Regions from separate parts of the Serratia liquefaciens ATCC 27592 genome, predicted to be linked through region 3. Evidence: predicted binding sites of a transcription regulator. Region 3 holds the regulator's gene; each other region holds the start of a gene.
What was found. Region 3 encodes CRP, which controls carbon source genes, mostly activating them, when cyclic AMP is high. Its sites were predicted from a motif close to ATGTGANNNNNNTCACAT; they were not measured.
Positions count from the first base shown of each region.

Region 1 (4,186 bases), 2.5 Mb from region 3:
GTCCAGCAACCCGGCGGCAGCCTCTATCAGCATGCCGTCGTGCCCATTGACGAACGCCGGGAAGCGGAACTGACGCGTCAGCACTACCTTTTGCCTTTGCCGGTTAAACAGCAAAATGGTGGCTCCATCGCCGCGGTCGTAGGTTTCACGGCTTTGTCGCTGCCATACGCCATCGCGACGCAAAAAATCAAAGGTGGTTTTTTTCAGCAAATACCAGTCATCAGACAGTACCCGGGTTTCGACAATGCGAACCCGATCTTGGGTAGCGATCATGGTGCTCAACTCCACAAGCAGGAAAGGAAATTGATACTATCGTGCATTTTCGTGTATGATCAAGATATTTCGTGCAGCGCAAATTTAACGGGAAAACGCCATGCTCACCAGCCAACGTAAAAAAATCATTCTGGAAAAACTGGCTCAGGACGGACAGGTTCTGGCCAAACAGCTCAGCGAGATGTTCGGGTTGTCCGAAGATACCCTGCGGCGCGATCTGCGCGAATTGGACAGTGAAGGCCTATTGCAACGAGTGCACGGCGGAGCGCTGCCGGTCTCCCCGGCCATTGCCACCTTTGCCGAAAGAAACGGGCAGGAATCCGCCGCCAAACGTGCGATTGCCAAAGCCGCGGCGGCAATGATTACCCCTGGGCAAGTGGTGATTCTGGATGGCGGCACGACTTCTGCCGAATTGGTCAGGCAGCTCCCGCCCACGCTGGAAGCCACCGTCGTCACCCACAGCCCCAGCGTGGCCGTCGGTCTGGTAGACCACCCGAAGGTCGAAGTGATCCTGATCGGCGGGCGTTTATATAAACATTCGATCGTCAGCGTTGGCGCAGCCGCAGTGGAAGCCATGTCTCATATTCGCGCCGATATTTATTTTATGGGCGTGACTGGCGTGCACCCTACCGCCGGCCTGAGCACCGGCGATCTCGAAGAGGCTTACATCAAGCGGGCACTGGCCGCACGGGCGGCAGAAACCGTGGTATTGGCCTCGGCCGCCAAGCTCAATGCCGCCTCGCAATATGCCATTGGCGATATTTCCATGGCGCAGAGTATTATCGTCGAGCGCTCCACCGATGTTGCACTGACGGGCCCGCTGGAACAGGCCGGTTTGACCGTGGTTAGAGCCTGAATAACCTCAATCATTAAATAACTTAATAAATACGTGGTTATTTCTTTTATCCGCGTATTTATTAACGTCACACTCAGCGTATCGAATAAAAATGCGAGAGTTATCACACTTCATTAAACTTATTTCTTTGCTCCTCGCCATTGATGGCGGTAAAGCCGGCCTTAACGCGACGTGAACGCAACTCTTTGATTATTAATAATCATCATCTAAAAATCTCGAAGCCGCCAAAAATAAAATGAGATATCCTTCGCAAAATTAATCCTGCCGGCAAGCCTGTCAAGGCCATCCATAAAAATATTTGTGATTGTTTTGTGATGTCGCCTGCAAATTTTACCGATGCCAAAAATGACAATGATCTCCACGGAATTGGCTGGAGACAGGTATATGAAGATTGGCGTAGTAATAAGCGGCGGCGATGTCACCGGGATCAATAACTTTATTTTCCAGGTCGCCAGGTTGGCGCAGGCAGATATCATTCTGTTTAACGGCGGCATCCCCGGATTATTGGCTAATCAGCACCATCCTATTGCCCAACGCGATTTGGTTGATTTCTCCATTTCATCAATGCCGATAATCTCTTCCGGCCGCACGGCCAAGAAATTGACGGCTGGAGAATATGAAACCATCAGCAAACAGCTTAAGGCCTTGCACATAGACGTGCTTATTATGGCCGGTGGTGACGGGTCGCTGCAGTTTTTAAATACGCTCAGTGAATTCGGTATTAACTGTTTTGGCGTGGGGATGACTATCGACAATGACGTTTTCGGCAGTCATTACAGCATTGGCTTTTCCACCGCCTGCGAACAGGTGATAAATGAAGTTTCAAAACTGAGAAACACCGGGCGCGCCCTGCCCGGACGCGTGTTCATGATTGAGCTGCTGGGCGGTTACTGCGGGGAGTTGACGCTGCAATCGGCCATCAAATCCAATGCGGATTTTGCCCTGATCCCGGAATGCCAATATGCCTTGAATCAGCTGGCAGAGAAAATAACTCGACGACTTGAGCAGCAAAATAGCGTGATTATTTTGTGCTCAGAGGGTTATACCAAAGAATACTCGCCCGGTTTTCAAGGCGCTATCGACACCATGATAAAACAATTGGAGCCAAAAATTGGCGTGCGTATTCGTAAAACGATTATGGGCTACGGTCTGCGCAATGGTGAACCGACCGGCGAAGAGATTTATCAGGGGACCATTATGGCCAGCGAAGTGGTTCGCTGTATTCATTCAGGAATGAAGAACAAGGCAATCATTATTAATGCCGGCAACCAACCTATTCCCATCGATTTAATCAGCATGCAGAAACGTTTGGTTGATACCGAAGGACACCATTACAAACTCGCCAGGCAATTAAATATAATCTGAGGAGATACCCATGCTTAAAATACTGTGCGTATGTGGCTGTGGCCTCGGCTCCAGCTTTGCCATTGAAATGAGCGCAAGAGCGGTGCTGAAGAAATTAGAGATTGAGGCAGATATTGATCACACTACTATCTCTGAGGCCAGCGCCTTTAAATCAGATATTATTCTTACCCAGAAAACCTTCGCCGATATTTTAAATGCCGACGCCAGCGAAGAGGAAAAGAAGCGGGTCATTATTCTGCATCGGCTTACCGATAAAGTGGAAATTGAGCAAAAGATCGTGGCCTTCCTGAAAGAACGTGACATGAAGGAAACCCGCCATGAATAGCCTGATTGACTTTATCGTCAAAGATCTGTTGGGCCAGGCTTCCATTCTGGTCGCTTTTATCGCCATGCTGGGGCTATTGCTGCAGAAGAAATCCATCGGCAAAGTGGCCGAAGGCACCTTCAAAACCCTGCTGGGTTTCCTGATCATGATGGCGGGCATCAACATTATTGTCGGTGCCTTGACCTATCTGAACAGTATATTCACCCAAGGGTTCGGCATGACCGGTTATATCACCGACGTCGCCGCCATCGCCGGCTTGGCCAACCGCGAGTTGGGTTCAGAAGTGGCGCTGACCCTGATGGTAATTTTCGCGGTGAATATCATCATTGCGCGCATTACTCCGTTCAAATACATCTTCCTGACCGGCCAGGCATTGCTGTGGATGGCCACCATAGGGGCGGTGATCGGCTATAAGGCCGGGCTGACCGGCATGCCGCTGATTCTGACCGGCGGCATATTCGGCGGCGTGATGGCGGTCTTGATGCCTGCACTGGCCCAGCCGGTGGTGCGCAAAATTACCGGTTCGGACGATGTGGCCCTGGGGCACTTCTGCACCATCGGCTATCTGGTACAGGCTGCCGTCGCCAAGGTAGTCGGTAAGGGCTCCCGCTCTACCGAAGACCTGGAGTTGCCCGATAACTTCAAGTTCCTGCAGGACACCTACCTGTCGATGGCGGTGGTGATGATCCCGATGTATCTGATCCCAGCGCTGGCTGCCGGTCCGCAGTACATCGCCCAGTATGCCGGCGGCATGAATTACCTGATGTATTCCTTTATGCAGGCCATCCAGTTTGTCGCTGGCGTATTTATCCTCTACAGCGGCGTACGCCTGCTGCTCAATGAGCTGGTACCCGCCTTCCGCGGTATCGCCCTGCGCGTCGTGCCTGATGCCAAACCGGCGCTGGATTGTCCGGTGCTGTTCCCTTACGCCCCCAACGCGGTGATCGTCGGCTTCCTCGCCACCACCCTTGGCTCAATCATCGGCATGATCGTTTTCCCAATGTTCGGTCTGGCGATGATCCTGCCCGGTCTGCTGACCAACTTCTTCGCCGGCGGCACCGCAGGCATCTTCGGTAATGCGCTGGGTGGCCGTCGCGGCGCCATGATTGGCGGGGTGGTTCATGGCCTGTTTATCACCTTCCTGCCGGCCATTCTGGTACCGATGCTGGAAAGTTACGGCTTTGTCGGGGTGACCTTCAGCGACTCCGACGTCATCAGCAGTGGGCTGGTGATGGGACATGCTTTCCAGGGCAACTGGCTATTCATCGCCCTGTTCATCGCCTTCGTCACGCTGATTGCGTGGTTTGTTAACGGTAAATCAACCAAGCACCATGAGGAAAAAGTCCATGAAACTCTATAATTTCAAC
Region 1 covers NC_021741.1:2,340,030-2,344,215, reverse strand. Annotated here, with positions in the region: gene M495_RS11050 (NUDIX domain-containing protein) at 1-273, opposite strand, end outside; gene M495_RS11045 (DeoR/GlpR family DNA-binding transcription regulator) at 374-1,129, shown strand; gene M495_RS11040 (6-phosphofructokinase) at 1,514-2,494, shown strand; gene M495_RS11035 (PTS sugar transporter subunit IIB) at 2,505-2,819, shown strand; gene M495_RS11030 (PTS sugar transporter subunit IIC) at 2,812-4,179, shown strand; gene M495_RS11025 (class II fructose-bisphosphate aldolase) at 4,166-4,186, shown strand, end outside.
Region 1: a site for CRP is predicted at 1,221-1,238, ahead of M495_RS11040 (6-phosphofructokinase). Genes of this name have one in related genera too.

Region 2 (4,186 bases), 2.0 Mb from region 3:
ACCCGTCGTTAGGCATGTCCGCCATGCTGCAAGAAAGCTCTACGCCAGGGTTCCAGGCAATCACATCACTCATGTGATGGTGATGAACCTCAATGGTGCGTTGGAGCGCCGCATCTTTGATCAGGCTAAAGGCCTCCGGCTGGGTATAAACCCGATCGGTCTGGCCAACGAAGGTCACGTCACCGGTCTGTTTGGCCTCTGCGCCTCCAGCGACTTTATCGATATAAGGCACGCCGAGGCCGGCTACCTTAACCTGTTCAATGTCCCCGATCTGGAAGTAGCTATGCAGCGCCGCAGTGGCCTGATAATCACCGTGGGACTCCAGCTCTATCTCACACTCCTCGCCTAGCTTGAATCGGGCAATCAGCGTAAAGGCGTGTGGCCACAGGCTACGGGTTTGCTCATTATCTTTCAGCGTGAAGGTGAGAATGACGCCGTTGTCATCTTCATCATGCGCCGTCAGACTCCAGGGCTGATTGCGGGCGAAACCGTGAGAAGGTTTTGCCACCGGACCAAACCAGGGCCAGCAAATGGGGACGCCGCCGCGGATAGCATTGCCTTTTTTAAATGGCGTGTTGTTGCTCAGCCAAATGACCGGCTTTTCACCGCTGGGTTGCCAGGCCAATAGATGCGCGCCTTGCAGCGTGATAGCCGCACGCACTTTCGGGTGGGAAACCACCACCACGGGCAGTTCGTCGAGTTGCCGTTGGCTGATATAAGGAGAAATTTGCTGAGTAACGGGTAGGGTGAAAATTTTTTCGTTCATCGGTTGGCCTTTTGTTCGCCGTAGAAACAAAAAAAGGGCGACAAAAATGTCGCCCTCATCATCAGCTTTGCATCAATCCATTATTTGGAGATGTGAGCGATCAGATCCAGAACCTTGTTGGAGTAACCAGTTTCGTTATCGTACCAAGAAACCAGTTTCACGAAGGTGTCGCTCAGAGCGATACCGGCTTTGGCATCGAATACGGAAGTCAGAGTTTCGCCGTTGAAATCGGTAGAAACCACTTCGTCTTCGGTGTAGCCCAGCACGCCTTTCAGCTCGCCTTCAGATGCAGCTTTGATAGCAGCACAGATTTCTTTGTAAGAAGCTGGTTTTGCCAGACGAGCAGTCAGGTCAACCACAGAAACGTTCGGGGTAGGAACGCGGAACGCCATACCGGTCAGTTTGCCGTTCAGTTCTGGGATAACTTTACCTACTGCTTTAGCAGCACCGGTAGAAGAAGGGATGATGTTCTGAGATGCGCCGCGGCCGCCGCGCCAGTCTTTGTGAGACGGGCCATCAACGGTTTTCTGAGTTGCGGTAGTTGCATGCACTGTGGTCATCAGCGCTTCAACGATGCCGAACTTGTCGTTGATAACTTTAGCCAGTGGTGCCAGGCAGTTGGTGGTACAAGAAGCGTTAGAAACGATTTCCTGACCAGCGTAAGATTTGTGGTTCACACCCATAACGAACATTGGGGTGTCGTCTTTGGATGGGCCAGTCAGAACAACTTTCTTAGCGCCTGCAGCGATGTGTTTACGTGCAGTTTCGTCAGTCAGGAACAGGCCAGTTGCTTCTGCAACGACGTCAACATTGACTTCGTTCCACTTCAGGTTAGCCGGATCTCTTTCTGAGGTACAACGGATGGTTTTGCCGTTAACAACCAGGTGGCCGTCTTTAACTTCTACAGTGCCGTTGAAGCGGCCGTGAGTAGAGTCATATTTCAGCATGTAAGCCATGTACTCTGCGTCTAACAGGTCGTTGATTGCAACGATTTCGATGTCAGAACGTTCTTGAGCAGCACGAAAAACAATGCGACCGATACGGCCAAAACCGTTGATACCTACTTTGATAGTCATATATTCCACCAGCTATTTGTTAGTGAATAAAAGGTTGCCTGTAAAATTACAAAAACCTTACCAAGCGTCAAGCGGAATCGTGTCAATACTTGCTGCAAATCAAACCTCGCAGCCTGGTTTGAGCGCTTATTGCACGTTCCGTTTGCGTTCGGCCTCATCCGTAATATGGGGTCAAACCGCCAAGTATAAAGTCAGTCCATATAAGATATGTGATCGGTATCACATATTGCCGCGACGTGACCTTTATGGGCTACAGTTTAGGCCAAAAAGCGCTGCAGTGTTGTTAATTTTTTGTTATTATTACTCATTGTTTTCGTTGACATTATCCACATTCAGAGAAACGCACAAATGGCTAAAGAGACAACCCCTGACCATCCGGCCACGGAACTGAATGAAATCCAACGTTATGTGACTCAGGAACGTGGTACCGAGGCGCCGTATTCCGGCAAATTGCTGCACAACAAACGCGAGGGCGTGTACCATTGCCTGTGCTGCAACCACCCGCTGTTCTACTCAGACAGCAAGTACGACTCCGGCTGCGGTTGGCCGAGCTTCTATCAGCCGGTATCCGACGATGCTATTCGTTATCTTGATGATAATTCACATAATATGCATCGCGTTGAGATCCGCTGTGGTCACTGTGACGCGCATTTGGGCCACGTCTTCCCCGACGGCCCGCAGCCAACCGGCGAACGTTTTTGCGTTAACTCGGCGTCGCTCAGTTTTACCGACGGTGAGAACGGTGAGAAAACGGCTGGCTAGAGCTAGTGCGTTGTTAGAAAAATCGATTCAGCAAATTATTCTTGCACGAGTAAGGAAAGGCCCTGATGGATGTGAAAGACCTGATTGCCGCCATGACGCCGGAAATCTATCAACGGCTGGTATTAGCCGTTGAGCTGGGCAAGTGGCCGGATGGCGTAGCCCTGACTCCGGAACAGAAAGAAAACAGCCTGCAGGCGGTCATGCTGTGGCAGTCGTTGCACAATGCCGATCCGCAACACATGAGTATCGGCACCGACGGTCAGATTGTGATGAAGAGCAAGCAAGAGCTGAAACAGCAGTTTATCGCTGAACCCTTGGCTAAGCTGAAACCGCAGTAAATCGAATAACGGGGCGATAGTGACATCGCCCCGTGGGTTTAGCCTTTCCCGCCGTTGATCCCCAGCGATTCCGCCAGTTGATGCGCGAGCCGGTTATTGTCGTCTGCGCCATATTCCCAGAACATCGCGCCCCCTAATCCCTTGCTTTTGATGTAATCAGCCTTCAGCTCAACCGAGCGTGGGTTCTCGTACGAAATGGCGAATAAAGGTTTGCCCTCGGCGGATTTCATCGTCAGATAGGGAACCTGGGCATCGCTGTCCCAATGGGCGCTGAAGCGCCGCTGTGGATCGTTTAACAGCTTGCTGACGATATCGTTATATTTGAAGTAGCTGTCCTTGGTCAGATCCAACGCCAGTGATTTGAAGACGGCGGTTTCACGCGCGGTGAAATAGGGTTGGGTGACAGGTTTTTTCTCTGCGTCGGCTTTGTCCCAGTCGATGCCGGGCTCAGTGGCGCGTTTGGGTACCCGACCATAAAAACCGATGCCCAGATTTAACTGCGCCGGTTTAAGTCCAGCGGCCAAATAGTTATCCACGACAAAATTGGCGCTGTAGCGATCGGCTGCCGCGACGGTCGGCCACTGTTTGGAATCATACAGATTGGAGTTGAAATACTGAGTGCCGTACGCCATATCATAGGTCATCAGGTTGATGTAATCGAGATAGGGTGCAATACCTTTGACGTCCACCCATTCCTGCGGACTTTTGACGTTGGCACCCACGGCGATGGTCAGCAATTTATTTTTATTCAGGGCGCTATGCAGTTCTTTCAGCAGCACGGTGAAGTTGGCCCGGTCCGCCGGTTGGCTTTCGACCAGCCCCCAGGCGCCGTTAACCGGGTACTCCCAGTCGAGATCGATGCCGTCCAGTTGGTACTGCTTGATGACGTCCAGCACCGAACGGATAAATACAGTCCGGCTCTCTGGCGTTGCCGCCGCACCAGAAAAACCGCGAGCACCCCAACCGCCGACGGACAGCAGCACTTTCAACTCCGGATTCTGTTTACGCAATACCGGCAGCAGCTTCAGATCGGCCATCACTTTAGGTGACAGATAAATCTGGTGCAGGCGAGCCGGGTCTTTTAGCGCAGGATTGGATTCGTCTTTCTCATCGTTGTAGATCAGGCCGAAGGAGTAATTGAGGTGGGTAATTTGCGTGACGTCCAGCTTGTTGATGTCACCGCCTGGACCGGCGGTAACGTCACCCCCGCCGTTGAAATAACCGACGGAGAGGTAAGAGGCGGC
Region 2 covers NC_021741.1:2,884,950-2,889,135, reverse strand. Annotated here, with positions in the region: gene M495_RS13450 (D-hexose-6-phosphate mutarotase) at 1-766, opposite strand, end outside; gene gapA (glyceraldehyde-3-phosphate dehydrogenase) at 847-1,842, opposite strand; gene msrB (peptide-methionine (R)-S-oxide reductase MsrB) at 2,191-2,604, shown strand; gene M495_RS13435 (YeaC family protein) at 2,670-2,942, shown strand; gene M495_RS13430 (glycoside hydrolase family 18 protein) at 2,981-4,186, opposite strand, start outside.
Region 2: a site for CRP is predicted at 2,050-2,067, ahead of msrB (peptide-methionine (R)-S-oxide reductase MsrB). Genes of this name have one in related genera too.

Region 3 (4,186 bases):
GAGACCGTCAACATCATGCCACGCGGCCAGTTCCGCGCCGGGCAGGAAGAAATTTAGTGGCGATCGGTTCTATGACTGACGGAAAAAATCAGGTAACAATGGGTTATTGCAAACCAACGCGCGGAATTTTGCCCTTGGCGAAAGGGCGTCAAACAGACCAATAATCATATCTGACGCCTGCGCATTTAACACGGAGTGACCTACCACCATGTCCGCCAAACATCCCGTTATCGCAGTGACCGGCTCCAGCGGGGCCGGCACCACCACCACCAGCGTGGCGTTCCGTAAAATCTTTCAGCAGTTGAACATCCGCGCCGCCGAGCTGGAAGGCGACAGTTTCCACCGCTACACCCGGCCGGAAATGGACGCGGCGATCCGCAAAGCGCGCGATCTCGGCCGCCATATCAGCTATTTCGGCCCCGAAGCCAATGACTTCGGCCTGCTGCAACAAAGCTTTCTCGACTACGGCAAAAACGGCACCGGTCGCTCACGCAAGTATCTTCATACCTACGATGAAGCGGTACCCTATAATCAGGTTCCCGGCACTTTCACCCCATGGGAAGCCTTGCCGGCACCGACCGACGTGCTGTTCTACGAAGGGCTCCACGGTGGCGTCGTGACTGAACACATCGACGTGGCCAAACACGTCGATCTGCTGGTCGGCGTAGTACCGATCGTGAACCTGGAATGGATCCAGAAGCTGATCCGCGATACCGGTGAACGCGGTCACTCCCGCGAAGCGGTAATGGATTCGGTGGTTCGTTCGATGGAAGACTACATCAACTACATCACGCCGCAGTTCTCACGTACCCATATCAACTTCCAACGGGTGCCGACGGTAGACACCTCCAACCCGTTCGCCGCCAAGGCTATCCCTTCGCTGGACGAGAGCTTTGTGGTGATCCACTTCCGCGGGCTGGACCAGATCGACTTCCCTTATCTGCTGGCAATGCTGCAGGGATCTTTTATCTCGCATATCAATACGCTGGTGGTGCCGGGTGGCAAAATGGGGCTGGCGATGGAACTGATCATGGCGCCGCTGGTGCAGCGACTGCTGGAAGGGAAAAAAATCGAGTAATCTACGGGGCGCGGTACAACCGCGCCCCTTTATCCGTTACGCCAGGTCGCGGATTTCAAAACTGTGGGTCACGCTGGCGGCTTTGCTCAGCATCAGTGAAACCGAACAGTACTTCTCAGCTGACAGGTTGACCGCACGTTCCACGATCTTGTCGCTCAAATCTTTGCCGGTCACGATAAAATGCAGGTTGATATGGGTAAACAACCGTGGCGCTTCTTCGCGGCGTTCAGAGGTCAGTTTCACCTCGCAATCACGTACGTCGTTGCGTCCTTTTTGCAGGATCGACACCACGTCGATAGCACTGCAGCCCCCTACTGACATCAGCACCATTTCCATCGGACTGGGTGCTTTATCGCCGGCGTTGCCGTCCATCAATACCTGATGGCCAGACGCGGATTCACCCAGAAACGTCAGCCCTTCCACCCACTTAACTCTTGCCTGCATGCTGGTCACTCCGGTTAATTTCTTAAAATCAGAGTACGCTTTCGCATAGAAACTGGCAACGGAACCTGATGCTAATCATGCTGAAGCGAGACAACACGAGACACCCGCCTCACTCTGTGCTACAAACAGAGCCGCAATAAATCTTTCCGGGACACTGATTTCAGGGAAACTCCCAGGGAAAGGCTCCTTTACCGGTATGTTAACAGAATGTAGCTTGCAGCTCTCCCGGCAAGTTAATATGCTAGAGCGACAGCGTATATTTATGACACGCCTCAAAACCTGCTGATAGCCACCATTAAAACAACGGCGACAGCACGTTTTACAGGGAACTCTGACCCCTGTGACACAAGGCAGCGATAACAACAGAGGATAACAGCGAATGGTTCTCGGCAAACCGCAAACAGACCCTACTCTCGAATGGTTCCTGTCTCATTGCCATATCCACAAATATCCATCCAAAAGTACGCTGATTCACCAAGGTGAAAAAGCCGAAACGCTTTACTACATCGTCAAAGGCTCCGTCGCGGTGCTGATTAAGGATGAAGAAGGTAAAGAGATGATCCTGTCCTACCTTAACCAGGGGGATTTCATCGGCGAGCTTGGATTATTTGAAGAAGGTCAGGAGCGTAGCGCCTGGGTTAGGGCGAAGACCGCCTGTGAAGTGGCTGAAATTTCCTACAAGAAATTCCGCCAGCTGATTCAGGTAAACCCGGACATCCTGATGCGCCTGTCTGCCCAGATGGCAAACCGCCTGCAGATAACCTCTGAGAAAGTGGGTAACCTCGCCTTCCTGGACGTTACGGGCCGCATCGCGCAAACCCTGCTGAACCTGGCGAAACAGCCTGATGCCATGACCCATCCGGATGGCATGCAGATTAAAATCACCCGTCAGGAAATTGGCCAGATCGTCGGTTGCTCTCGTGAAACCGTGGGTCGTATTCTGAAAATGCTGGAAGATCAAAACCTGATCTCCGCTCACGGCAAAACTATTGTCGTTTACGGCACCCGTTAATCACTGAAAAAACGGCGCGATAATTCGCGCCGTTTTTTTATGCCCCGATTTATCATGTGGCGCCGACTGATTTATCATCCGGAAGTCAACTATGCACTGCGACAAACGCTGGTGCTGTGCCTGCCGGTTCTGCTCGGGCTGCTGATCGGCCAACTGCAATACGGCCTACTATTTTCCCTGGTTCCCGCCTGCTGCAACATCGCCGGGCTGGACACGCCCCACAAACGCTTCTTTAAACGCCTGATCGTCGGCGGCTCGCTCTTTGCGCTTAGCAGCCTGCTGCTGCAACAGGCACTGCTGTGGCAAGTACCGCTGCCCGCATTGATGCTCGGTCTGGCACTGTTGCTTGGCGTCAGCGGCGAAATCAGCCCACTGCACGCCCGCCTGCTGCCCGCCGCGCTGGTTGCCGCCATCTTCTCCCTCAGCATGGCCGGTACGGTGCCGCTTTGGCACGCGCCGGTGTTATATATCGTGGGTACCGCCTGGTACGGCCTGTTTACCTGGTTCTGGTTCAAGCTGTGGAAAGAGCAACCGATGCGCGAGTCGCTCAATCAGCTCTATCTGGAGCTGGCGGACTACTTCGAAGCCAAATATTCGCTGTTGACCCAGCACACCGATCCGCAGACCGCCTTACCACCGCTGCTGGTGCGCCAGCAAAAGGTCATGGACCTGATCACCTTGCTGTATCAGCAGCTTAATTTTCTGCCCCATGCCAGCAATCTCGAACAAAAGCGCCTGCAACGCACCTTTCAGGTCGCGCTGGATTTGCAGGAACATATCACCGTCAGCCTGCATCTGCCGGAAGAAGTCCAAAAACTGGTAGAGCAGAGCCAGGCCGAAGCCATTATCCGCCGCAATGCACAGGTGATTGCCAATCGGCTGCGCACGGTAGCGCACGATATCCTCTATCATCAGCATTCTCAGCGTTTCAACATGGATCATGAGCTGGCAGCCCTGGAAAAAGTGGCGGCGCAACACCCGGATAACCCGGTCGGCCAATTCTGTTATTACCACTTCAGCCGCATCGCCCGCCTGCTGCGCACCCAGCACCCACTCTACCGACGCGATCTGATGGCCAATCAAAACCGTCTGCCATTCTGGCCCGCGCTGGTCAGTTACCTGTCGTTCAAATCCAACGCCCTGCGCAATGCGGCTCGGCTGGGAGTCACCCTGGCAGCGGGCAGCAGCCTGGGGATGATATTCAATCTGCCAAAACCTTACTGGATCTTGCTGACCATCATGCTGGTGAGCCAAAACGGCTACAACGCCACCCGGGTACGCATCCAGCACCGTGCGCTCGGCACTCTGGTTGGGTTGGTGATTGCCGCCGGGTTACTGCAGCTGCAGCTGCCCGAGGCTGAGACGCTGGGCGTGATGCTGGTGATCACGCTGCTGGCCTATCTGGTTTCACGTAAAAATTACGGGCTGGCGGTAATTGGCTTTACGGTGACGGCGGTTTACACCCTGCAACTGTTGGCACTGAACGGCACCCACTTCCTGGTGCCGCGCCTGATCGACACGCTGATCGGCTGCGTGCTGGTGTTCGGTAGTACCATCTGGCTGTGGCCACAGTGGCAAAGCGGTCTGCTACGCAAGAACGCCCACCAGGCGTTGGAAAACGATCAGCAGGCGCTGCGCCTGTTGCTGGAAGA
Region 3 covers NC_021741.1:4,845,679-4,849,864, forward strand. Annotated here, with positions in the region: gene M495_RS22640 (YheU family protein) at 1-57, shown strand, start outside; gene M495_RS22645 (phosphoribulokinase) at 209-1,078, shown strand; gene M495_RS22650 (OsmC family protein) at 1,115-1,522, opposite strand; gene crp (cAMP-activated global transcriptional regulator CRP) at 1,902-2,534, shown strand; gene M495_RS22660 (YccS/YhfK family putative transporter) at 2,589-4,186, shown strand, end outside.

Region 4 (4,186 bases), 960 kb from region 3:
TGACCCCAGATTTCACCGATACCCACTGCCACTTCGATTTCCCGCCGTTCAGCGGACAGGAGCTTGAAAGCCTGGCGTTGGCCGAACGGGCGGGCGTAAGGCGTATTATCGTGCCGACGGTGACTGCCGACCGCTTTGCGCGGGTGGTAAAACTGGCGCGCGACTATCCGCCGTTGTTCGCAGCCCTCGGGCTGCACCCGCTGTATATTGCCCAGCATCAGGAAGCGGAGCTTGAACAGTTGGCGGGTTTTCTGGCCAGCCGACCTCGGAAGCTGGTGGCGGTGGGGGAGATTGGTCTGGATCTGTATATGGAGAACCCGCAGTTCGAACGGCAACAGCGGCTATTGAAGGCCCAGTTGAAACTGGCTAAAGAACACGACCTGCCGGTGATCCTGCATTCCCGCCGCAGCCACGATCAGCTGGCGGCGATGCTGCGTCGTAGTGAAGTGCCACGTCGTGGCGTCGTACATGGTTTTGCCGGTAGCCTGTCGCAGGCGCAGGCGTTTATACGCCTGGGCTATTACATTGGCGTGGGGGGCACCATCAGCTATGAGCGGGCGCAGAAAACCCGTAGCGTGATGGCTCAATTGCCGTTGACCTCCTTGCTGTTGGAAACCGATGCGCCGGACATGCCGCTGGCCGGTTACCAGGGGCAGCCCAACCGCCCTGAACGTGCCGCCGAAGTTTTCCAGGAACTGTGCCGCTTGCGCCCCGAGTCAGCCGAGGATATTGCCGCCCAGTTGCAACACAACACTCACGCCCTGTTTACCCTTTAGGTGTCTAACCCGCCATAACTGTGATGATGCTCACGTTATAAGATTTTCATTTGCTTCCTGTTGTATGCATTTGTGACATAAATCGGTACGAGGGGTACCTCGCTCCGTATAATCGCTCCCCGAAATTACTCTAAAGCAACCCCGTGTTCCTCTCTGACAGGGATGCATTTCTTTTTCGCAACAGGGATACTTTGCATGCAACTCATCATGAGCCTGGTTGGCATGGCGGTGCTGATCGCCATTGCGGTGCTGCTCTCCAGCAACCGCCGCGCGATTAACCTGCGCACCGTTATTTGGGCATTTGTTCTTCAGGTCGCCATCGGCGCGCTGGTGCTGTACGTTCCAGTTGGTCGCGCGATTCTCGGCGGCATGTCGGCGGGCGTAGCTAACGTGATCGCCTACGGCAACCAGGGGATCTCCTTCATCTTCGGTGGCCTGGTTTCCGACAAGATGTTTGAAGTCTTCGGCGGCGGCGGTTTTGTGTTCGCGCTGCGCGTACTGCCGGTGATCGTGTTCTTCTCCTCGCTGATTGCGGTGCTGTATTACCTCGGTATCATGCAATTGGTGATCCGCGTGTTGGGCGGTGGCTTGCAAAAGCTGCTGGGTACCTCACGGACCGAATCACTGTCGGCGACCGCTAATATTTTCGTCGGCCAAACCGAGGCCCCGCTGGTGGTGCGCCCGTATATCGCTACCATGACCCAGTCTGAGCTGTTTACCGTGATGTGCGGTGGCCTGGCCTCGGTAGCCGGTTCCGTATTGGCAGGTTATGCCCAGATGGGGGTGCCGCTGGAATATCTGATCGCCGCTTCATTTATGGCTGCTCCGGGTGGCTTGCTGTTCGCCAAGCTGATGGTGCCGGAAACCGAAAAAACCCACGATAAAGACGACGCGATGAAATTGATCGCAGAAGATGAACGCCCGGCCAACGTGATCGATGCGGCAGCTTCAGGTGCGGCTTCCGGCATGCAGCTGGCGCTGAACGTCGGCGCGATGCTGTTGGCGTTTATCGCGTTGATCGCTTTGCTGAACGGCATTCTTGGCGGTATCGGCGGCTGGTTCGATTATCCGCAGCTGTCGCTGGAACTGATACTTGGCTGGGTATTCTCACCGATCGCCTTCCTGATCGGCGTGCCTTGGCATGAAGCGATGGCGGCCGGCTCGTTTATTGGCCAGAAGATTATCGTTAACGAATTCGTCGCCTACATGAACTTCGGTGCTTACCTGCGTCCGGACGACGTGGTGGCGGCAGAAGGGCTGCAGGTGCTGTCGGCGCACACCAAGGCGATCATCTCCTTTGCGCTGTGCGGCTTTGCCAACCTGTCGTCGGTGGCGATCTTGCTCGGCGGTCTGGGCAGTATGGCGCCGAACCGTCGTCATGACATCGCGCGCTTCGGCCTGAAAGCCGTGGCTGCGGGTACGCTCTCCAACCTGATGAGTGCGACCATCGCCGGGTTCTTCCTGGCGCTGTAATCCCGGTCCTGTCCTGTGATAGCGCCGCGAGCCCTATTGCAGGACACCGCCTATACTCTAAGACGGGCGCAACGTGCCGTGCCCGCGTCCGTTTCTTTAGCGAATTTGTGAACGATATCGCGTTATTTTGTGATGTTCTTCACATATAATTCCGGCCTGTTACAGTGTTATTTCATATAGTGTGACCCTGAGCGCGAATTGCCCCCGGCGATCGTGTTCAAATAGCTATTACTGACCCTGCGCGATGCGAAGGGTTATGTGCGGTGAGAAGGATCTCAGTTGCCGCGGTGGGAACCCGTTCCCCAGCGCTATCTTCAAGGAACCAAGTCCGCTCGCCAACACCCAGGTACTCAGTTGGAGAGTTTTATGACCGAATTAACCGCAGCAGCGCAACGTGCGCTGACCTTAATGGATTTGACCACGCTGAACGACGATGACACCGATGAAAAAGTGATCGCGCTGTGTCGTCAGGCCAATAGCCCGGCCGGCCATACGGCGGCCATCTGTATTTACCCGCGTTTTATCCCGGTGGCGCGCAAGGCTCTGCGTGAGCAGGGGACGCCGGACATCCGCATTGCGACCGTCACCAATTTCCCGCATGGCAACGACGATATTGAAATCGCGCTGGCGGAAACGCGCGCGGCTATCGCCTATGGCGCCGATGAGGTGGACGTGGTGTTCCCTTACCGCGCGCTGATCGCCGGTAACGAGCAGGTGGGTTTTGAACTGGTCAAACAGTGCAAGCAGGCTTGCCAGGCCGCCAACGTGCTGTTGAAAGTGATCATTGAAACCGGTGAGCTCAAGCAGGCCAGCCTGATCCGTAAAGCATCGGAAATCGCCATCAACGCCGGCGCTGACTTTATCAAAACCTCTACCGGTAAAGTGCCGGTCAACGCAACGCTCGAAAGCGCGGAGCTGATGATGTCGGTGATCCGCGATCTTGGCGTTGCCAAAACGGTGGGCTTCAAGCCGGCCGGTGGCGTACGCACAGCGGAAGACGCGCTGCATTATCTGCAACTTGCCGATCGTATTCTGGGCGAAGGTTGGGCCGATGCGCGTCATTTCCGCTTCGGGGCTTCCAGTCTGTTAGCCAGCCTGCTGACGACGCTGGGCCACAGTGCCGGGCAGTCCGGCAGCGGTTACTGAACGATTACGTCGGCAAGGCGAGATAATCGCCGGCCTGCACTCTACTCTAGCTAAAACAGGGGGACGCTTTGTTCCTGGCCCAAGAAATTATCCGTAAGAAACGTGACGGTCAGCCGTTGAACGAAGCAGAAATTCGCTTTTTCATCAATGGCATCCGTGACAACGTCGTTTCAGAAGGTCAAATTGCCGCGCTGGCGATGACCATTTATTTCCACGATATGACCATGCCGGAGCGCGTGGCGCTGACCATGGCAATGCGTGATTCCGGTACCGTGCTGGACTGGAAAAGCCTGTCACTGAACGGGCCACTGGTCGACAAGCACTCCACCGGCGGCGTGGGCGATGTCACTTCGCTGATGCTGGGCCCGATGGTGGCGGCTTGCGGCGGCTATGTGCCGATGATCTCCGGCCGTGGTTTGGGCCATACCGGCGGTACGCTGGACAAGCTGGAAGCGATCCCGGGCTTTAATATCTTCCCGGACGACAATGCCTTCCGCAAAATTATTCAGGACGTGGGCGTGGCGATTATCGGCCAAACCAGCTCGCTGGCACCGGCGGACAAACGCTTCTACGCGACCCGTGATATCACTGCTACCGTAGATTCCATTCCGCTGATCACCGCCTCTATTCTGGCGAAGAAGCTGGCGGAAGGCCTGGATGCGTTGGTGATGGACGTCAAAGTCGGTTCCGGTGCCTTTATGCCAACCTACGCACTGTCGGCCGATTTGGCGCAGGCGATTGTTGGCGTAGCCAACGGCGCCGGGTGCAAAACCACCGCGCTGTTGACCGAC
Region 4 covers NC_021741.1:563,468-567,653, forward strand. Annotated here, with positions in the region: gene M495_RS02620 (patatin-like phospholipase family protein) at 1-3, shown strand, start outside; gene M495_RS02625 (TatD family hydrolase) at 1-776, shown strand, start outside; gene M495_RS02630 (NupC/NupG family nucleoside CNT transporter) at 972-2,249, shown strand; gene deoC (deoxyribose-phosphate aldolase) at 2,616-3,395, shown strand; gene deoA (thymidine phosphorylase) at 3,464-4,186, shown strand, end outside.
Region 4: a site for CRP is predicted at 2,377-2,394, ahead of deoC (deoxyribose-phosphate aldolase). Genes of this name have one in related genera too.